Sinobacterium norvegicum: one gene and its partner. The protein of the gene in region 1 interacts with the protein of each later gene in a pairwise test. Links are inferred from orthologs where the notes say so. Each region holds a gene or a part of one and is shown on either strand. Other genes may lie near its edges.

Region 1 (8,334 bases):
AAGCCCGTCCAGGTGGTTACCTGCGCGTTCTTAAGTGCGGCTACCGTACCGGTGATAAAGCACCTATGGCTTACGTAGAGTTAGTAGATCGTCCAGTAGCGGAAGCTTCTGAAGAGGATTAATTTCCTTGGCGGTAATAAAAAAGCAGCTTATCGCTGCTTTTTTTGTGCCTGAGATATATCGATGTTTGTAGGAGCCGCTTACAGCAGTTCTTTTAAAAACCGACCGGTGTGAGACTGTTGACAATTTGCAATATCGGATGGAGTGCCCGTGGCGACAATTTGTCCGCCGCCAGAGCCACCTTCAGGGCCGAGGTCAATCACCCAATCTGCCGTTTTGACGACATCTAGATTGTGCTCGATAACGACAATACTGTTTCCGTGATCGCGGAGTCTATGCAGAACTTTCAACAGTTGCTGGATATCATGGAAATGTAGACCGGTAGTCGGTTCGTCGAGAATGTAGAGTGTGTTACCAGTATCCCGTTTACTCAACTCTTTTGCCAGCTTGACCCGTTGGGCCTCGCCACCTGACAGCGTGGTGGCTGCCTGACCTAGTTTGATATACGAGAGACCAACATCCATCAGCGTGCTTAGTTTTTTCTTAATGCTCGGTACGGCCTCGAAGAATTCACAGGCAGCCTCGATGGTCATATCCAATACTTGATGAATGCTCTGTCCCTTGTATTTGACCTCAAGTGTCTCACGGTTGTAGCGCTTGCCCTCGCAGATATCACAGGGGACATAGATATCAGCAAGAAAATGCATTTCGACCTTGGTAACGCCATCACCTTGGCACGCTTCACAGCGACCGCCTTTGACATTAAAACTGAACCTTCCTGGCTTATAGCCGCGGGATCGAGATTCTTGCGTGCCGGCGAAAAGCTCTCTTACCGGAGTGAAAATCCCAGTGTACGTGGCGGGGTTCGAGCGCGGTGTTCTACCGATGGCGCTCTGATCAATATCGATACATTTATCCACCAGGTCCAGACCGCTGATGCAGTCATGGGGAGCAGCGGTAAGCGTGGTAGCGCCATTAAGCTCCGTGGCGGCAAGTGGGTATAGGGTGCCGTTTATCAGAGTCGATTTTCCTGAGCCTGAGACGCCAGTGACACAGGTAAGAAGTCCCAGTGGTATATTGACCGTAACATTTTGCAAATTATTGCCACTGGCGCCAGCGATGACAATTTGCCTGTCTGGATTGTTTGCTGTCAGTGTTGTGGGGATTTCGATCGCTTTAGTGCCACAAAGGTATTGACCGGTAAGCGATTCATCACAATTCATGATGTCGTCTGCGGTACCAGCGGCGATCACCTCGCCACCATGAATGCCGGCTCCTGGGCCGATGTCGATTACATAGTCTGCGCTGCGAATTGCATCCTCATCATGCTCGACAACAATAACGGTATTACCCAAATCTCTGAGGTGATTGAGGGTGCGAAGTAGTCTTTCATTATCCCGTTGGTGAAGGCCAATAGAGGGTTCGTCGAGGATGTACATGACGCCGACCAGGCCGGCGCCAATTTGACTGGCGAGGCGTATCCGTTGTGCCTCGCCACCAGAAAGAGTGTCTGCAGAGCGTTCAAGGGTAAGATAATTTAAGCCGACATCTACCAAAAACTCTAAACGGTCTCTGATTTCCTTAAGGATTTTTTCTGCTATCTCGCCTTTGCTGCCGTCCAGTTTGAGGTTGCTTGCATAGTCCAAGGCCTCGGCAATTGGCAGGCTGGTGAGGCTGGGTAGGTTTCGTTCGTTAATGAATACGTTGCGGGCAGAGCGTCGCAATCTAGAGCCCGAACAGCTGGGGCAGGATTGGCTGTTGAGATACTTGCCTAGCTCCTCACGTACCATATTTGACTCGGTATCTTTATAGCGGCGATCAAGGTTTGGAATGATGCCCTCGAAGCTGTGAGTGCGTTTGTAGATGTCGCCCTTATCGTTGGCGTAATTAAAGGCAACCTCTTCTTCGCCGCTACCGAATAAGATTATTTGTCGATGCTCTTCGCTGAGGGTGTTAAATGGGCTGTCAATATCGAAACCATAATGCTCGGCCAAAGAGGTGAGCATATGGAAGTAATATACGCTGCGGCGATCCCAGCCGCGAATGGCGCCCTCGGCCAGGCTTGCAGAATCATCTGTGATCAATCGGTTGGGGTCGAAAAACTGTTTCAAGCCAATACCATCGCACTCGGTGCAGGCGCCCGCAGGGTTGTTGAAGGAGAATAGTCTGGGTTCAAGTTCTTTTAGGCTGTAACCACACTCAGTGCAGGCAAAGCGGGCCGATAAAACCTGTTCCTCATCGGAATCCATCGAGGCAATAATGGCAAGGCCGCCGGAGAGCTCGAGAGTGGTTTCGAAAGACTCTGAAATACGCAGCTTGAGATCATCGCGAACTTTAAAGCGGTCAACGACAACTTCGATATCGTGTTTGTGATTTTTCTGTAAGTCGGGCAGCTCGTCTAATTCATAGATGGTGCCGTCTACTCTTGCTCGGATGTAACCCTGGCTACGAAGTTGCTCAAATACATGTACGTGTTCACCTTTACGTTGCTTGATGACAGGTGCTAACAGCATCAACTTAGTACCTTCGGGGCGTGACAATACTTCATCGACCATCTGGCTGACGGTTTGTGCCGCAAGGTCGGTGTGATGGTCAGGGCAGCGCGGTGTGCCAACACGAGCGTAAAGCAGGCGCAAATAGTCATAAATCTCGGTAATCGTCCCGACCGTGGAGCGAGGGTTGTGCGATGTTGATTTCTGCTCTATGGATATTGCTGGTGATAGTCCAGCAATATGATCGATGTCTGGCTTTTCCATCATGGACAAGAACTGCCTGGCGTAGGTGGAAAGCGATTCCACATAGCGTCGCTGCCCTTCTGCGTACAGCGTATCGAACGCTAGAGAGGATTTTCCTGAGCCGGAAAGTCCCGTAATAACAATGAGCTTGTTGCGCGGAATATCAACATCAATATTCTTTAGGTTATGAGTACGAGCGCCACGTACGACGATATTTTCCATTGCTATTCACCGCAGAAAAACAGAAAAGTATATAGTGCTGAGGCGTTTTTAGGTAGGGGTAGCGTGCAATGCAATCGTATTAATAATAATCGTTAGTTGCTATCATGGATGTTTTTATATTACCGAATTGATAGGAAGTCTGTCGTTGTCTGAACATCACATCTCCGCCAGCGAGAGCCGTTCCATATACGGCCTCGCCACGCTGTATTCTTTTCGAATGCTTGGGCTATTCATGGTTCTGCCGGTTTTGGCTTTGTATGCTGATGGCTTCACCGGGAGTACGCCAGCGTTGATTGGCTTGGCTCTTGGTGCCTATGGTATCAGCCAGGCGGTATTGCAAATTCCATTGGGTATGCTGTCCGACAAAATTGGCCGCAAAGCGGTGATTATTGGTGGCTTGTTAATTTTCGCCTTGGGCAGCTTGGTCGCTGCTGGGGCGGATAGTATCTGGGGTGTCATACTCGGCCGTTTTTTGCAGGGTTGTGGGGCTATTGCAAGCTCGGTATTGGCATTGATGACAGATTTAACCCGTGAGCAGCACCGCACCAGGGCCATGGCGACCATTGGCATGAGTATCGGGGTGTCGTTTATGGTGGCGGTAATTATTGGCCCTTTAATAGCCGGCAGCTATGGTGTCTCGGCTATATTCATTGTCACATCGCTGTTGGCCATCGCCGGCATTATGATTACGGTATGGCTTATACCGACACCGCTGAGTCAAGCCAGTGCGCAGCCGGATGTCGTCGCTGCACCGTCGTTGTTAAAAAAAGCGCTGATGGATGTTGAGCTGGTGCGTTTAAATACCGGTATCTTCACTCTTCACTTTATTTTAATGTCGACTTTTGTGGTTTTGCCGTTAATGTTGGGTGATGTTTTAAACCTTGGTGATAGCGAACATTGGAAGTTGTACCTGCCGCTGTTCTTTTTCTCATTTGTCGCCATGATTCCATTGATCATTATCGCTGAACGCGGTCAAAAGATGAAACCCGTGTTCGTGTTTGCGGTCGCTCAGTTATTATTGTCTCTGTTGGCCCTGGCATTCTTTGGTGGTCAATTTTGGGGGCTGATTATTGCTTGTTTTGCTTTCTTCATGGCGTTTAACCTGCTCGAGGCGACACTGCCTTCACTGATCAGTAAGCGGGCATTTGCCGGCGGTAAGGGAACGGCAATGGGAGTGTATTCAACCTCTCAGTTTCTCGGCGCCTTCTTGGGTGGCACGATGGGGGGGGTTGCCATTCAGTATTGGGGGGCATTCGGCGGCTTTACCTTATCGGCAGCCCTGGCCTTGGTATGGTTACTGGTGGCTGCAGGCATGCAGAAACCTAAACACTTGAAGGGCTTGGTGCTGCGTTATGGCGATAGCTTTGATAGCGCATCGATTGCTGGCAAACTCAGCAAGTTGGCCGGTGTTGTCGATGTAATGGTGATAAAAACTGACAGGCAGGCCTATTTGAAAATAGACGAGCAACTATTCGACGAGGAGAGCCTTACAGGCTTTCGCCAGCAGTAAATTTGCCACTCGTATCAGCTAGTCGCTGAGAGTATATTACGATATAGTTGATAGAATTTTCACATGCCATATTTAAGGAGAAGCTGATGGCTTCAAGAGGTGTTAACAAGGTTATATTGGTTGGTAACATAGGGCAGGACCCTGAGACCCGCTACACCGCTGCAGGGGCAGCCATTACCAATATTACGCTGGCAACCAGCGAGACTTGGAAAGATAAAAACACCGGTCAGCCACAGGAGCGAACAGAATGGCATCGCGTGGTGTTTTTCAATCGCCTTGGCGAGATTGCCGGTGAATATTTGCGCAAAGGTTCTAAGGTCTACGTTGAGGGCCAGTTACGCACCCGTAAATGGCAGGGTCAAGATGGACAGGATCGGTATACCACCGAGATAGTGGCCAATGAAATGCAGATGCTGGATAGCCGCAATGCAAATAATGGCGGCGACTCTCAGCATCAGGGCAGCCAGCAGAATTACCAGCAGCCCGCTGCAGCGCCAGCCCAGCGTCAGCCAACGCAGCAGCAACCGGCGCAACAACCTGCACAGCAGCCCGCCGCTGCGCCTCAGCAGGGTTACCAGCAGCCGGCGCAGCAGCCAGTGCAACAACAAGGCTATCAGCAGCCCGCTCAGCAACAATCTGCTCCGCAGCCTGCACAGACGTTTACTGACAACGCCTTTGATGATGACATTCCATTTTAAATAGTTAGGCAGTGATACTCTGAACCACCCTATAGCGGGTGGTTTTTTGTTTTAAGACAGTGGTCGAGGTGGTGTGATGAGAGTATTGGTGTTAGATAGTGACAGCCGTGTCGGTACCGAGGTTGTTGCCGCATTGTTGATGAAGGATTATCGCGTTGAGGGTATCACCCGAGAGCAGCTTGCTGATGCCGAATCGTTGCAGGCGATTGATCACCATACGATCAATATTGTGATTAACTGCTATATCCTGCAGAGCACTGAGCTCTCGTCTGAGGTGGGTGATAACGATATTGCTTTTGCCGCGGCGGTCGCTGAGCGTTGTCAGCAACAGTCAATTATCCTGTTGCATCTGTCGAGCTCGCAGGTGTTTTTAGAAAGGCACTCTGTCGAATACACCGAAGATGATGAACCGGCACCCAATATGGCCAGCGGCCGCGCCTTGTTAGCTGCAGAGCAGGCTATTATGGTCTGCGATAAACAGTTAACACTTCGTGTCGGTTGGGCCTTTAGTAATGGCAGTCATGGTCTGTTTGAAGACTTACTAATGCGTCTGGAGACTGGAGAGGAGTTGATTGTTCATGCTGGTGCAGAGGGCTGTCCTACGCCAGCTGTTGATGTTGCGCGGGTGGTGGTGGCCTGTGCTGAGCAATTAGTGGCCGGCGCAGGATGTTATGGGCTGTACCATTATTGCAGCTCCGACCCCACTAATAGTGAAGGCTTTGTCGAGGCTATTATTGCCACAGGCCAGCAATATGGTTATGTCGATCCAGAGAAAGTCAGCATTAAGCTGGTCGACAATGGCGAACTTTATGGGATTCCACCCCACCCAGTATTAAATTGCCACAAAATATTGAATCACTTTGGCATAAAACAACGTCCATGGCGCTCGGTTATGGCAAGCTTGCTAAAAGAACGTTACCAGGAAAGCGATTAGATTATGACGAATAAAAGTGTACAAGAAGAATTGAAGGTTGCCGTGTTAACGGTGTCAGACACACGCAATGAAGAAACAGACACCTCGGGTGGCTATTTGGTTGAGGCGGTTAAGCAGTCTGGTCATAACATCGTCGATAAGCAGATCGTAAAGGATGATATTTACGATATTCGAGCCGTGGTCTCTGGCTGGATTGCCTCAGATGTACAGGTGGTGATCTTAACCGGCGGCACAGGATTTACTGGGCGTGACTCGACCCCCGAGGCGGTGACGCCATTGTTTGATAAAACCATTGAGGGTTTTGGTGAAACCTTTAGAGCGATCTCGTACGCTGAGATTGGTAATTCGACGATACAATCGCGGGCGGTTGCAGGTCTGGCCAAGCATACGGTCATTTTTTGTTTGCCCGGCTCTACCGGCGCCTGTCGTACCGGCTGGGAAGGGATTATCAAAGATCAGATCGACAGTCGTCACCGACCCTGCAATTTTACCGGTGTGCTAAAGCCTAATGGCATTATGGGGCATGCCCAGTGAGCCCGTCATGGACCAAAATTGACGATGCGATAGCGCAGTTGCTGGCTGATGCCCGCTTGGTTGTTGAAAGCGAGAGTGTTGATTTGCTGTCCTCATTGGGCAGGGTGCTGGCCGCCGATGTCATGGCAAAGGTTTCTGTGCCTCCGTTTGATAACAGTGCGATGGACGGCTACGCGGTTCGGATTGAAGACATGCAGGACGGCAATGGGCTGCCTGTTACTCAGCGCATCGCCGCCGGATCGGTGGGTTCTCCTTTGCTTGTCGGTGAGGCAGCGAGGATTTTCACCGGTGCCCCAGTGCCCGAAGGTGCTGATGCCATTTTAATGCAAGAAAATGCAGAGTTTGATGGCAGTCTGCTGAAAACACAGTCGGTGCCTAAGCGACATCAAAATATTCGCCGGGCCGGTCAAGATATTGTCATCGGTGATATTGTCTTTGCCGCGGGTCATCGTATTCAGCCACAGGATTTGGGTGTGCTGGCTTCTGTCGGTGTCGCCACCTTGTCGGTGCGGCGTCGGCTTAAGGTGGCCGTGCTATCCACCGGTGACGAATTGCGTGAGCCGGGCGATACGCTCAATCCTGGTGAGATTTTCAATTCTAATCGTTACACGCTCAATGGTTTGTTGCAGCAGTTTGATATCGATATAGTTGACTTGGGAATTTGTCGGGATACTGCTGAGCACACAGAAGAGTTGCTGCGTTCAGCTGCCCAGCAGGCCGATGTCATTGTCAGCAGTGGCGGTGTGTCGGTGGGTGAGGAGGATCATGTTAAGGCCGTGGTTGAGCAACTCGGTGAACTCAAACTGTGGAAGTTGGCGATCAAGCCGGGCAAGCCTCTGGCCTACGGTAAAGTTTTGGGAGTGCCGTTCTTAGGCTTGCCAGGCAACCCTGCTGCGGTATTTGTAACCTTTGGTTTAATCGTCAAACCCTATTTGTTGCGTATGTTAGGTGTTGATGATGTCACGCCGCTAATCGTTCAGCTGCCTGCCGCTTTCAATATTACAAAAGAAGGGCGTAGACAGGAATATCAGCGGGCAAAAGTGGTGGCTAAAAATGGCAAGAGCGGTGTTGAGATTTATGCTAATCAGAGCTCTGGAGTATTGTCATCAGCATCGTGGGCAAATTGCTTGGCTGTGATACCAGCGGGCAAGACAATCGCCCAAGGTGACTTGGTGGATGTGATGTTGCTCGATAACCTGATGGGTTGACCGAATGGTTTTTGGAGGCATAAAAAAGGCTGCAACTGCAGCCTTTTTTATGTCTCGAACAGGGACCGATTAATCTTGGTAGCGCTGGAACACAAGCGATGCGTTGGTGCCACCGAAGCCGAAGCTATTGGACATCACACGTTCAAGCTTAACGCCATCTTGGCGCTCGGTAACGATCGGCATGCCCTGGGCTTCATCGTCCAGTTGAGAGACGTTGGCCGAGGCTGTGATGAAATCGTTCTCTTGCATGATGAGACTGTATATTGATTCCTGCACGCCGGCGGCGCCTAAAGAGTGCCCCGACAGAGACTTGGTCGAGCTAATCTGAGGGATGTCGCTGCCGAAGGCCTGCTTCATTGCGCGCAGCTCTGGGATATCGCCGGCGGGGGTGCTGGTACCGTGGGCATTGATGTAATCGATAGAGCCTTCGACA
Region 2 (6,202 bases), on another replicon or contig:
GCTGCTGCACCCGCATATAGCTTTCGATGGTGTTATAGACACTCCAACCCTTGGGATGCCAAAAGACCATGCCCGGCGCCTCTTCCTGCATATGGAAGAGATCCAGCTTCTTGCCGATTTTACGGTGATCACGCTTCTCAGCCTCTTCAATACGACGGACATACTGCTTAAGCTGCTTCTTATTAGCCCAGGCCGTGCCGTAAATACGCTGCAACATCTCGTTATTTGAATCGCCACGCCAGTAGGCACCGGCCACCTTGGTCAACTTAAACACCTGCAGCTTACCCGTGCTTGGTACGTGCGGGCCGCGACAAAGGTCCATCCAGTTGCCCTGTTTATAAACAGAGATCTCCTCACCTTCAGGCAGCTCATTAATAATATGAACCTTGTACTCTTCGCCCATCTCGGTAAAGGTCTCGATCGCTTGTTCGCGAGACATCACAACGCGTTCGATGGCCAGGTTTTGCTTGGCCAGTTCAGACATCCGCACCTCGATTTTCTCAAGATCTTCCGGCGTAAAGGGGCGTTCGAAGGCGAAATCATAAAAGAAACCGTCGTCGATAACGGGACCGATAGTCACCTGCGCACCGGGGAATATTTCCTGGGTTGCCATCGCCAATAAGTGGGCTGTTGAGTGACGAATTGCCTCGACACCCTCTTCGTCGCGATCGGTAATAATCGCCAAGGTCGAATCAGATTCGATAACAAATGAAGCGTCAACCAGCACATCGTTAACGCGGCCAGCCAGCGTCGCTTTCGCCAGGCCCGCACCAATATCGGCAGCAACCTCAAGCACAGTTAAAGGGGCGTCAAAGGAACGCTGAGAACCATCGGGAAGAGTAATAATAGGCATGATTTTTCCTTGGTCAGTGGTGACCCATACTAGAGGCCACTTGGACAAAAAATGTAGTGCTCACCCAAGCTTAAGAAGGGAGCAGATAAAATAAAGAGCGGGGATTATAAGCGACTTCAACTGAAGATCCAACAACCATCTATATTGAAGAGGACATGGGACAGTCAACTATCTATAGCATAGCCACAGACTGCCCAGAGGCTGACAATTAAAACAAAAAAACCCCGACATCGTGAGATATCGAGGCTTTTGAATTGGTACGACCGAGTGGATTCGAACCACCGACCCCCACCATGTCAAGGTGGTGCTCTAACCAACTGAGCTACGGTCGTAAAACACTTCTGCTATGCGCTGAAGTTGGTGGGCATTATATAGAGACTGCCCTTAGTGTCAACAGGTATTTATCGAGTTTTTTAGCTTATCGAATAAACGCTTTCGCCCTTAGTTTTTGCAGTTCATCTCGCAACGAGGCAGCCTCTTCAAACTCCAGGTCACGAGCATGCTGCATCATTTTTTCTTCCATTGCGGCAATGGCCTTGTTCAACTGCTGCGGCGTCATCTGCGTTGGCTCTATCGCACTACCCACTTCGGCTCGCTTACCGTCCTTGCCACGTCGCTTACCCCCCTTGCCTGGCGCCTGCCCCGCCTCTAGAATATCTTTCACCGACTTATTAAGCCCCGTCGGAGTGATATTATGCTCTTTGTTAAATAATTCCTGCGCCTGTCGGCGTCGCTCGGTTTCTTTCATTGCTCGATCCATCGAGCCAGTTATTTTGTCGGCGTAGAGTATCGCCTTGCCGTTGAGGTTACGGGCGGCACGACCAATAATCTGAATAAGCGCGCGATCAGAGCGTAAAAAACCCTCCTTATCCGCATCGAGTATTCCCACCAACGACACCTCGGGCATATCCAAACCCTCCCTCAGCAGGTTAATACCGACCAGCACATCAAACTCACCGAGGCGAAGATCACGAATGATTTCAACCCGCTCGACGGTGTCGATATCCGAGTGCATATAACGCACGCGGACGCCGTGCTCATCATAATAATCCGTTAAATCTTCGGCCATCCGCTTGGTCAGCGTCGTGACCAATACTCGCTCTTGCTTCGCTACACGCTGATGGATCTCCGACAGCAAATCATCTACCTGAGTCTGTGCCGAGCGCACCTCAATTACCGGATCCAACAAGCCCGTTGGCCGCACCAACTGCTCAACCACCGCCTGGGTATGGGCCTCCTCATACTTAGCCGGTGTCGCCGAGACATAAATCGCCTGCGGCACCTTCGACTCCCATTCCTCAAAACGCATCGGCCTGTTATCCAGTGCCGATGGCAGACGGAAGCCAAATTCAACCAGCGTCTCTTTGCGGGAGCGGTCGCCCTTATACATCGCCCCTATCTGCGGAATCGATACATGCGACTCATCGATGACGACCAGGGCGTTCTCAGGTAAATAGTCATAAAGGGTTGGTGGCGCCTCTCCGTTACCTCGCCCCGACAAATAGCGGGAGTAGTTTTCAATGCCGTTGCAATAACCCAGCTCACGAATCATCTCCAAGTCATATTTGGTGCGCTGCTCTAAACGCTGCGCCTCAACCAACTTATTGTTCTCTCGCAGCTGCTGTAGCCGGCCAATCAACTCTTCTTCAATATAATCAGTAGCCTTGAGCAATTTATCCCGTGGGGTCACATAGTGACTCTTAGGAAAAATGGTCACCCGTGGCAGCTTCTTTAATACCTCTCCGGTGAGCGGATCAAATAATGATAACTTCTCGATCTCCTCATCAAACAGCTCAACCCTTACCGCCTCCATCTCTGAATCGGCGGGATAAATATCGATGACATCGCCACGCACGCGATAGGTCGCTCGCCGGAAATCCATATCATTGCGGGTATACTGCAATTCCGCCAGTCGCCGGAGCAACTCACGCTGATCGATTAAGTCGCCACGATCAAGGTGCATCACCATGCCAAGAAAGGACTTCGGATCACCCAGACCATAAATCGCCGAGACGGTCGCCACAACAATCACATCCTGACGCTCTAATAACGCCTTGGTTGCCGACAAGCGCATCTGCTCGATATGCTCATTAACTGCCGCATCTTTTTCGATAAAGGTATCGGACGAGGGAACATAGGCCTCAGGCTGATAATAATCGTAATAGGAGACAAAGTACTCGACGGCATTATTGGGGAAGAAGTCTTTAAACTCACCGTATAACTGCGCCGCCAGTGTCTTATTATGCACCATGACAATAGTCGGCCGCTGAATCTTTTCGATGACATTAGCCACCGTAAACGTTTTACCCGAGCCCGTCACACCCAGCAAGGTCTGCGCCGTCAAGCCACTTTCGATGCCATCGACCAGCTCAGCAATCGCCTTCGGCTGGTCCCCCGCCGGCTGATAATCAGAAACCACTTTAAAGGGACGCCCTTTTAACTTTTTATTCTCTTGCTGGCTTTGCTGACCCGACATCGACACCCTACCTATCACACTGACTAGCGCTGCAGCACAGACTGCAATCCAATCACCCATGATACCACTGACTGGCGGCTAAATTGATGGCAAAACAACCAATTCACACACAATTTAACGAATCCTAAAAAAACAGTTGACCGCCCCCCTGCTTCTGCATAATATACGCCCCGCACACCGCAGCGCGGTAAGCCGTTCCGACTTAGCTCAGCGGTAGAGCAGTAGACTGTTAATCTATTGGTCGCTGGTTCGATCCCAGCAGTCGGAGCCATATTTAAAAACCAGCCTTTTGGCTGGTTTTTTTTCGCCTAAGATTTGTCACTACTGATGTGAATTAGTGCGAATTATAAAAAACACTATTTTTATAGCTTTTTCTTGAATCAGGGCTTGACCCACTTGCCACTTCTGCATAATATACGCCCCGCACACCGCAACGCGGTAAGCCGTTCCGACTTAGCTCAGCGGTAGAGCAGTAGACTGTTAATCTATTGGTCGCTGGTTCGATCCCAGCAGTCGGAGCCATATTTAAAAACCAGCCTTTTGGCTGGTTTTTTTTCGCCTGTCATTTTTCATTCTCGGCAAACCAACTTGCCTCAGCCAAAAAAAACGCCTGCAAAGGCAGGCGTTAATCAACAAGCATCTTTCGCCGCTATCAGAACGGCCAAATTAATGGCACCAAGCACACGGTCAATATACCAACCAGCAGCGTCAACGGCCCACCCATGCGCATAAAGTCGACAAACTTATACCCGCCCGGACCGTACACCATCAGATTGGTTTGATAGCCAATTGGCGTGGCAAAGCAAGTAGAGGCCGCCACCATCAGCGTGATCACAAATGGCGTCATATTAACTCCCAGGCTTTCACTCAAGGCTATCGAGACTGGAAACAGCAACACCGCAGCGGCAACATTGGAAATCAGCGCCGAGAAACCCGCTGTCAGCAGGAAAATAGCCGCCAAACTCAGATAGGTAGAGCCAGAAACCACATTAAACAGCGAGGCGGCCACAGCCGCAGCCAGGCCACTTTCATGCACCCCTGCGCCCAAGCCTATCGAGGCAGCAATCACTAACAGCACCTGAAAATCAATGCTGTTTCTGGCGTCAAACACAGACAAGCAGCCAGTCACTACCATCGCCGTCGCCGCGATAACAGCTGCCCCCAACATGCTGACACCAAAACCACTGACCGCAACAATCATTGCCACCATGATAGAGATAGCCCACCAGCGTTTACCGTGGCGCAACGGTTCGGAGTTGGCCACCTTGCTGACTAACAGAAAGTCCTTCGAGTAGGCATACTGATCAACAAAGTCATTGGCTGTTTCGAGCAGAATATTATCGCCGGCACGCAACTCAACATCACCCAGCCGCCCTTTAACCTTCTCACCCTCTCGTGAGATGGCAATAATCGCCGCTTGATAAGTCGCCCGAAAGCGGCCATCACGAATGGTTTTGCCAACCAGCGGGTTATTCTGCGAAATAACAACCTCTACCAGGCAGCGCTCATTATCGGCGTTATCCAGCTTAAATACTTGCTCTTCAGCACTGCGCAGACCGTGGATTTTCTTCAGATCAACCACCGCCTCAACATCACCGGCAAAAACCAAACGATCATCGGCATAGAGTATTTCAGAGGAGGCCACAGCCGGCATAACCCGGTTATTACGCACAATCTCAATCAAGAATAAACCCGGCAAATGGCGCAGCCCAGCCTGCTCGATATTTAAGCCGGCCAGCGGGCTAAAGCGCTCAACCACCATTTCGACCACATATTCTCGGCCACCCTCCAGTTTGGCCGTGACACCCCCGCTATCGGGCAAGAAGCGCTTGCTGAAGAGCAAAATATAGACAACGACCAAGATGACACAGGGCACGCCGATCCAGGCGATCTCAAACAACGACAGGCGAATGTCACCCTGATAACTATTGAACATGTCGTTCAATACCAAATTGGTACTGGTACCAACCAGGGTGCAGAGACCGCCAACAATAGCCGCAAAGCTTAACGGCATCATCAGTTGCGACACCGCTAAATTATTGCGCCGCGCCCAGTCGCCGACCGCCGGCACCATCATCGCCACAACAGGCGTGTTGTTGAGCACCGAGCTAACCGCCGCCACCGGCAGCATCAACCGTAGCTGGGCTCGCTTAACACTCTTGGGGCGCCCCAATACCGATTGCGACATCCAATTTACCGCACCACTTTGCGACAACCCTCGGGCGACAATATAAAGCACTCCGACGGTTACCATGCCCTCGTTCGACAACCCTGTCAGGGCTGACTCGATGCCAATAACATCAAATCCAACCAATGCCGCCACCGACATGATTAGAATCACATCGGCGGGCAATGTCGACAACACCAAAAAGGCAAAGGTAACAACAACAACGACAAGCGTTGTCCAAGCTTCAAATCCCATAGAAATCAATACTTTTACGAATAATATGCGGTTAATGTAGCAATAAACTGAGTCAATTGCTCGGCTGGCAGATCATTGATTCCCGCCGCTGCCTTGCGGCCGCCACCGGTGGGGAACTGCCTGACGACTTCATCCGCACCGGTCTTGTTATTGAGCGGCGCCCTGACACTGACTAAATAATTTCCATTGGCTTTTTCTGTTAGCACAGCGTGCGCGCGGTCCGGGCTGGCATTCGCCAAGTCGTTGCTATAAACACCACTAACCCGTCGCGCCCACTTTTCATTGGGCAGAATAAAGATACCGGCAACATCGCTGACAAACTCAGGTTCAATGGCCGCCGCGCTGGCCATATCTTGATGATAGCCCTGCTCTAAGCGCTGAAAAGTTTCGACCTCTGCAGCCATAAAATCAAAGGGTGAGGCGTATGGGCGGATTTTTTCAAATAGCGCCG

The links. Proteins that work in one complex are often made in the same cells at the same time.
Region 2: the proteins of uvrA (region 1) and uvrB interact in binary tests that used the Escherichia coli proteins (3 or more experiments, as listed by UniProt). The link is inferred for Sinobacterium norvegicum from one-to-one orthologs.

The regions. Positions count from the first base shown.
Region 1 is NZ_CAKLPX010000006.1:34,997-43,330, forward strand. What follows is about bases 1-3,390. They hold uvrA (excinuclease ABC subunit UvrA), read right to left. Parts: upstream 3,018-3,390; coding sequence 201-3,017; downstream 1-200. Other genes in these bases: rplQ (50S ribosomal protein L17), read left to right, coding at 1-122; L9P87_RS16940 (MFS transporter), read left to right, coding at 3,163-3,390. Outside these bases: more of L9P87_RS16940, read left to right, coding at 3,391-4,527; ssb (single-stranded DNA-binding protein), read left to right, coding at 4,614-5,225; L9P87_RS16950 (sugar nucleotide-binding protein), read left to right, coding at 5,302-6,159; moaB (molybdenum cofactor biosynthesis protein B), read left to right, coding at 6,163-6,693; L9P87_RS16960 (molybdopterin molybdotransferase MoeA), read left to right, coding at 6,690-7,901; fabB (beta-ketoacyl-ACP synthase I), read right to left, coding at 7,971-8,334. UniProt on the Escherichia coli protein: The UvrABC repair system catalyzes the recognition and processing of DNA lesions. UvrA is an ATPase and a DNA-binding protein. A damage recognition complex composed of 2 UvrA and 2 UvrB subunits scans DNA for abnormalities.
Region 2 is NZ_CAKLPX010000001.1:960,461-966,662, forward strand. The notes cover bases 801-3,702. They hold uvrB (excinuclease ABC subunit UvrB), read right to left. Parts: upstream 3,330-3,702; coding sequence 1,272-3,329; downstream 801-1,271. Other genes in these bases: thrS (threonine--tRNA ligase), read right to left, coding at 801-853. Outside these bases: more of thrS, read right to left, coding at 1-800; L9P87_RS04210 (SLC13 family permease), read right to left, coding at 3,982-5,751; L9P87_RS04215 (DHH family phosphoesterase), read right to left, coding at 5,766-6,202. UniProt on the Escherichia coli protein: The UvrABC repair system catalyzes the recognition and processing of DNA lesions. A damage recognition complex composed of 2 UvrA and 2 UvrB subunits scans DNA for abnormalities.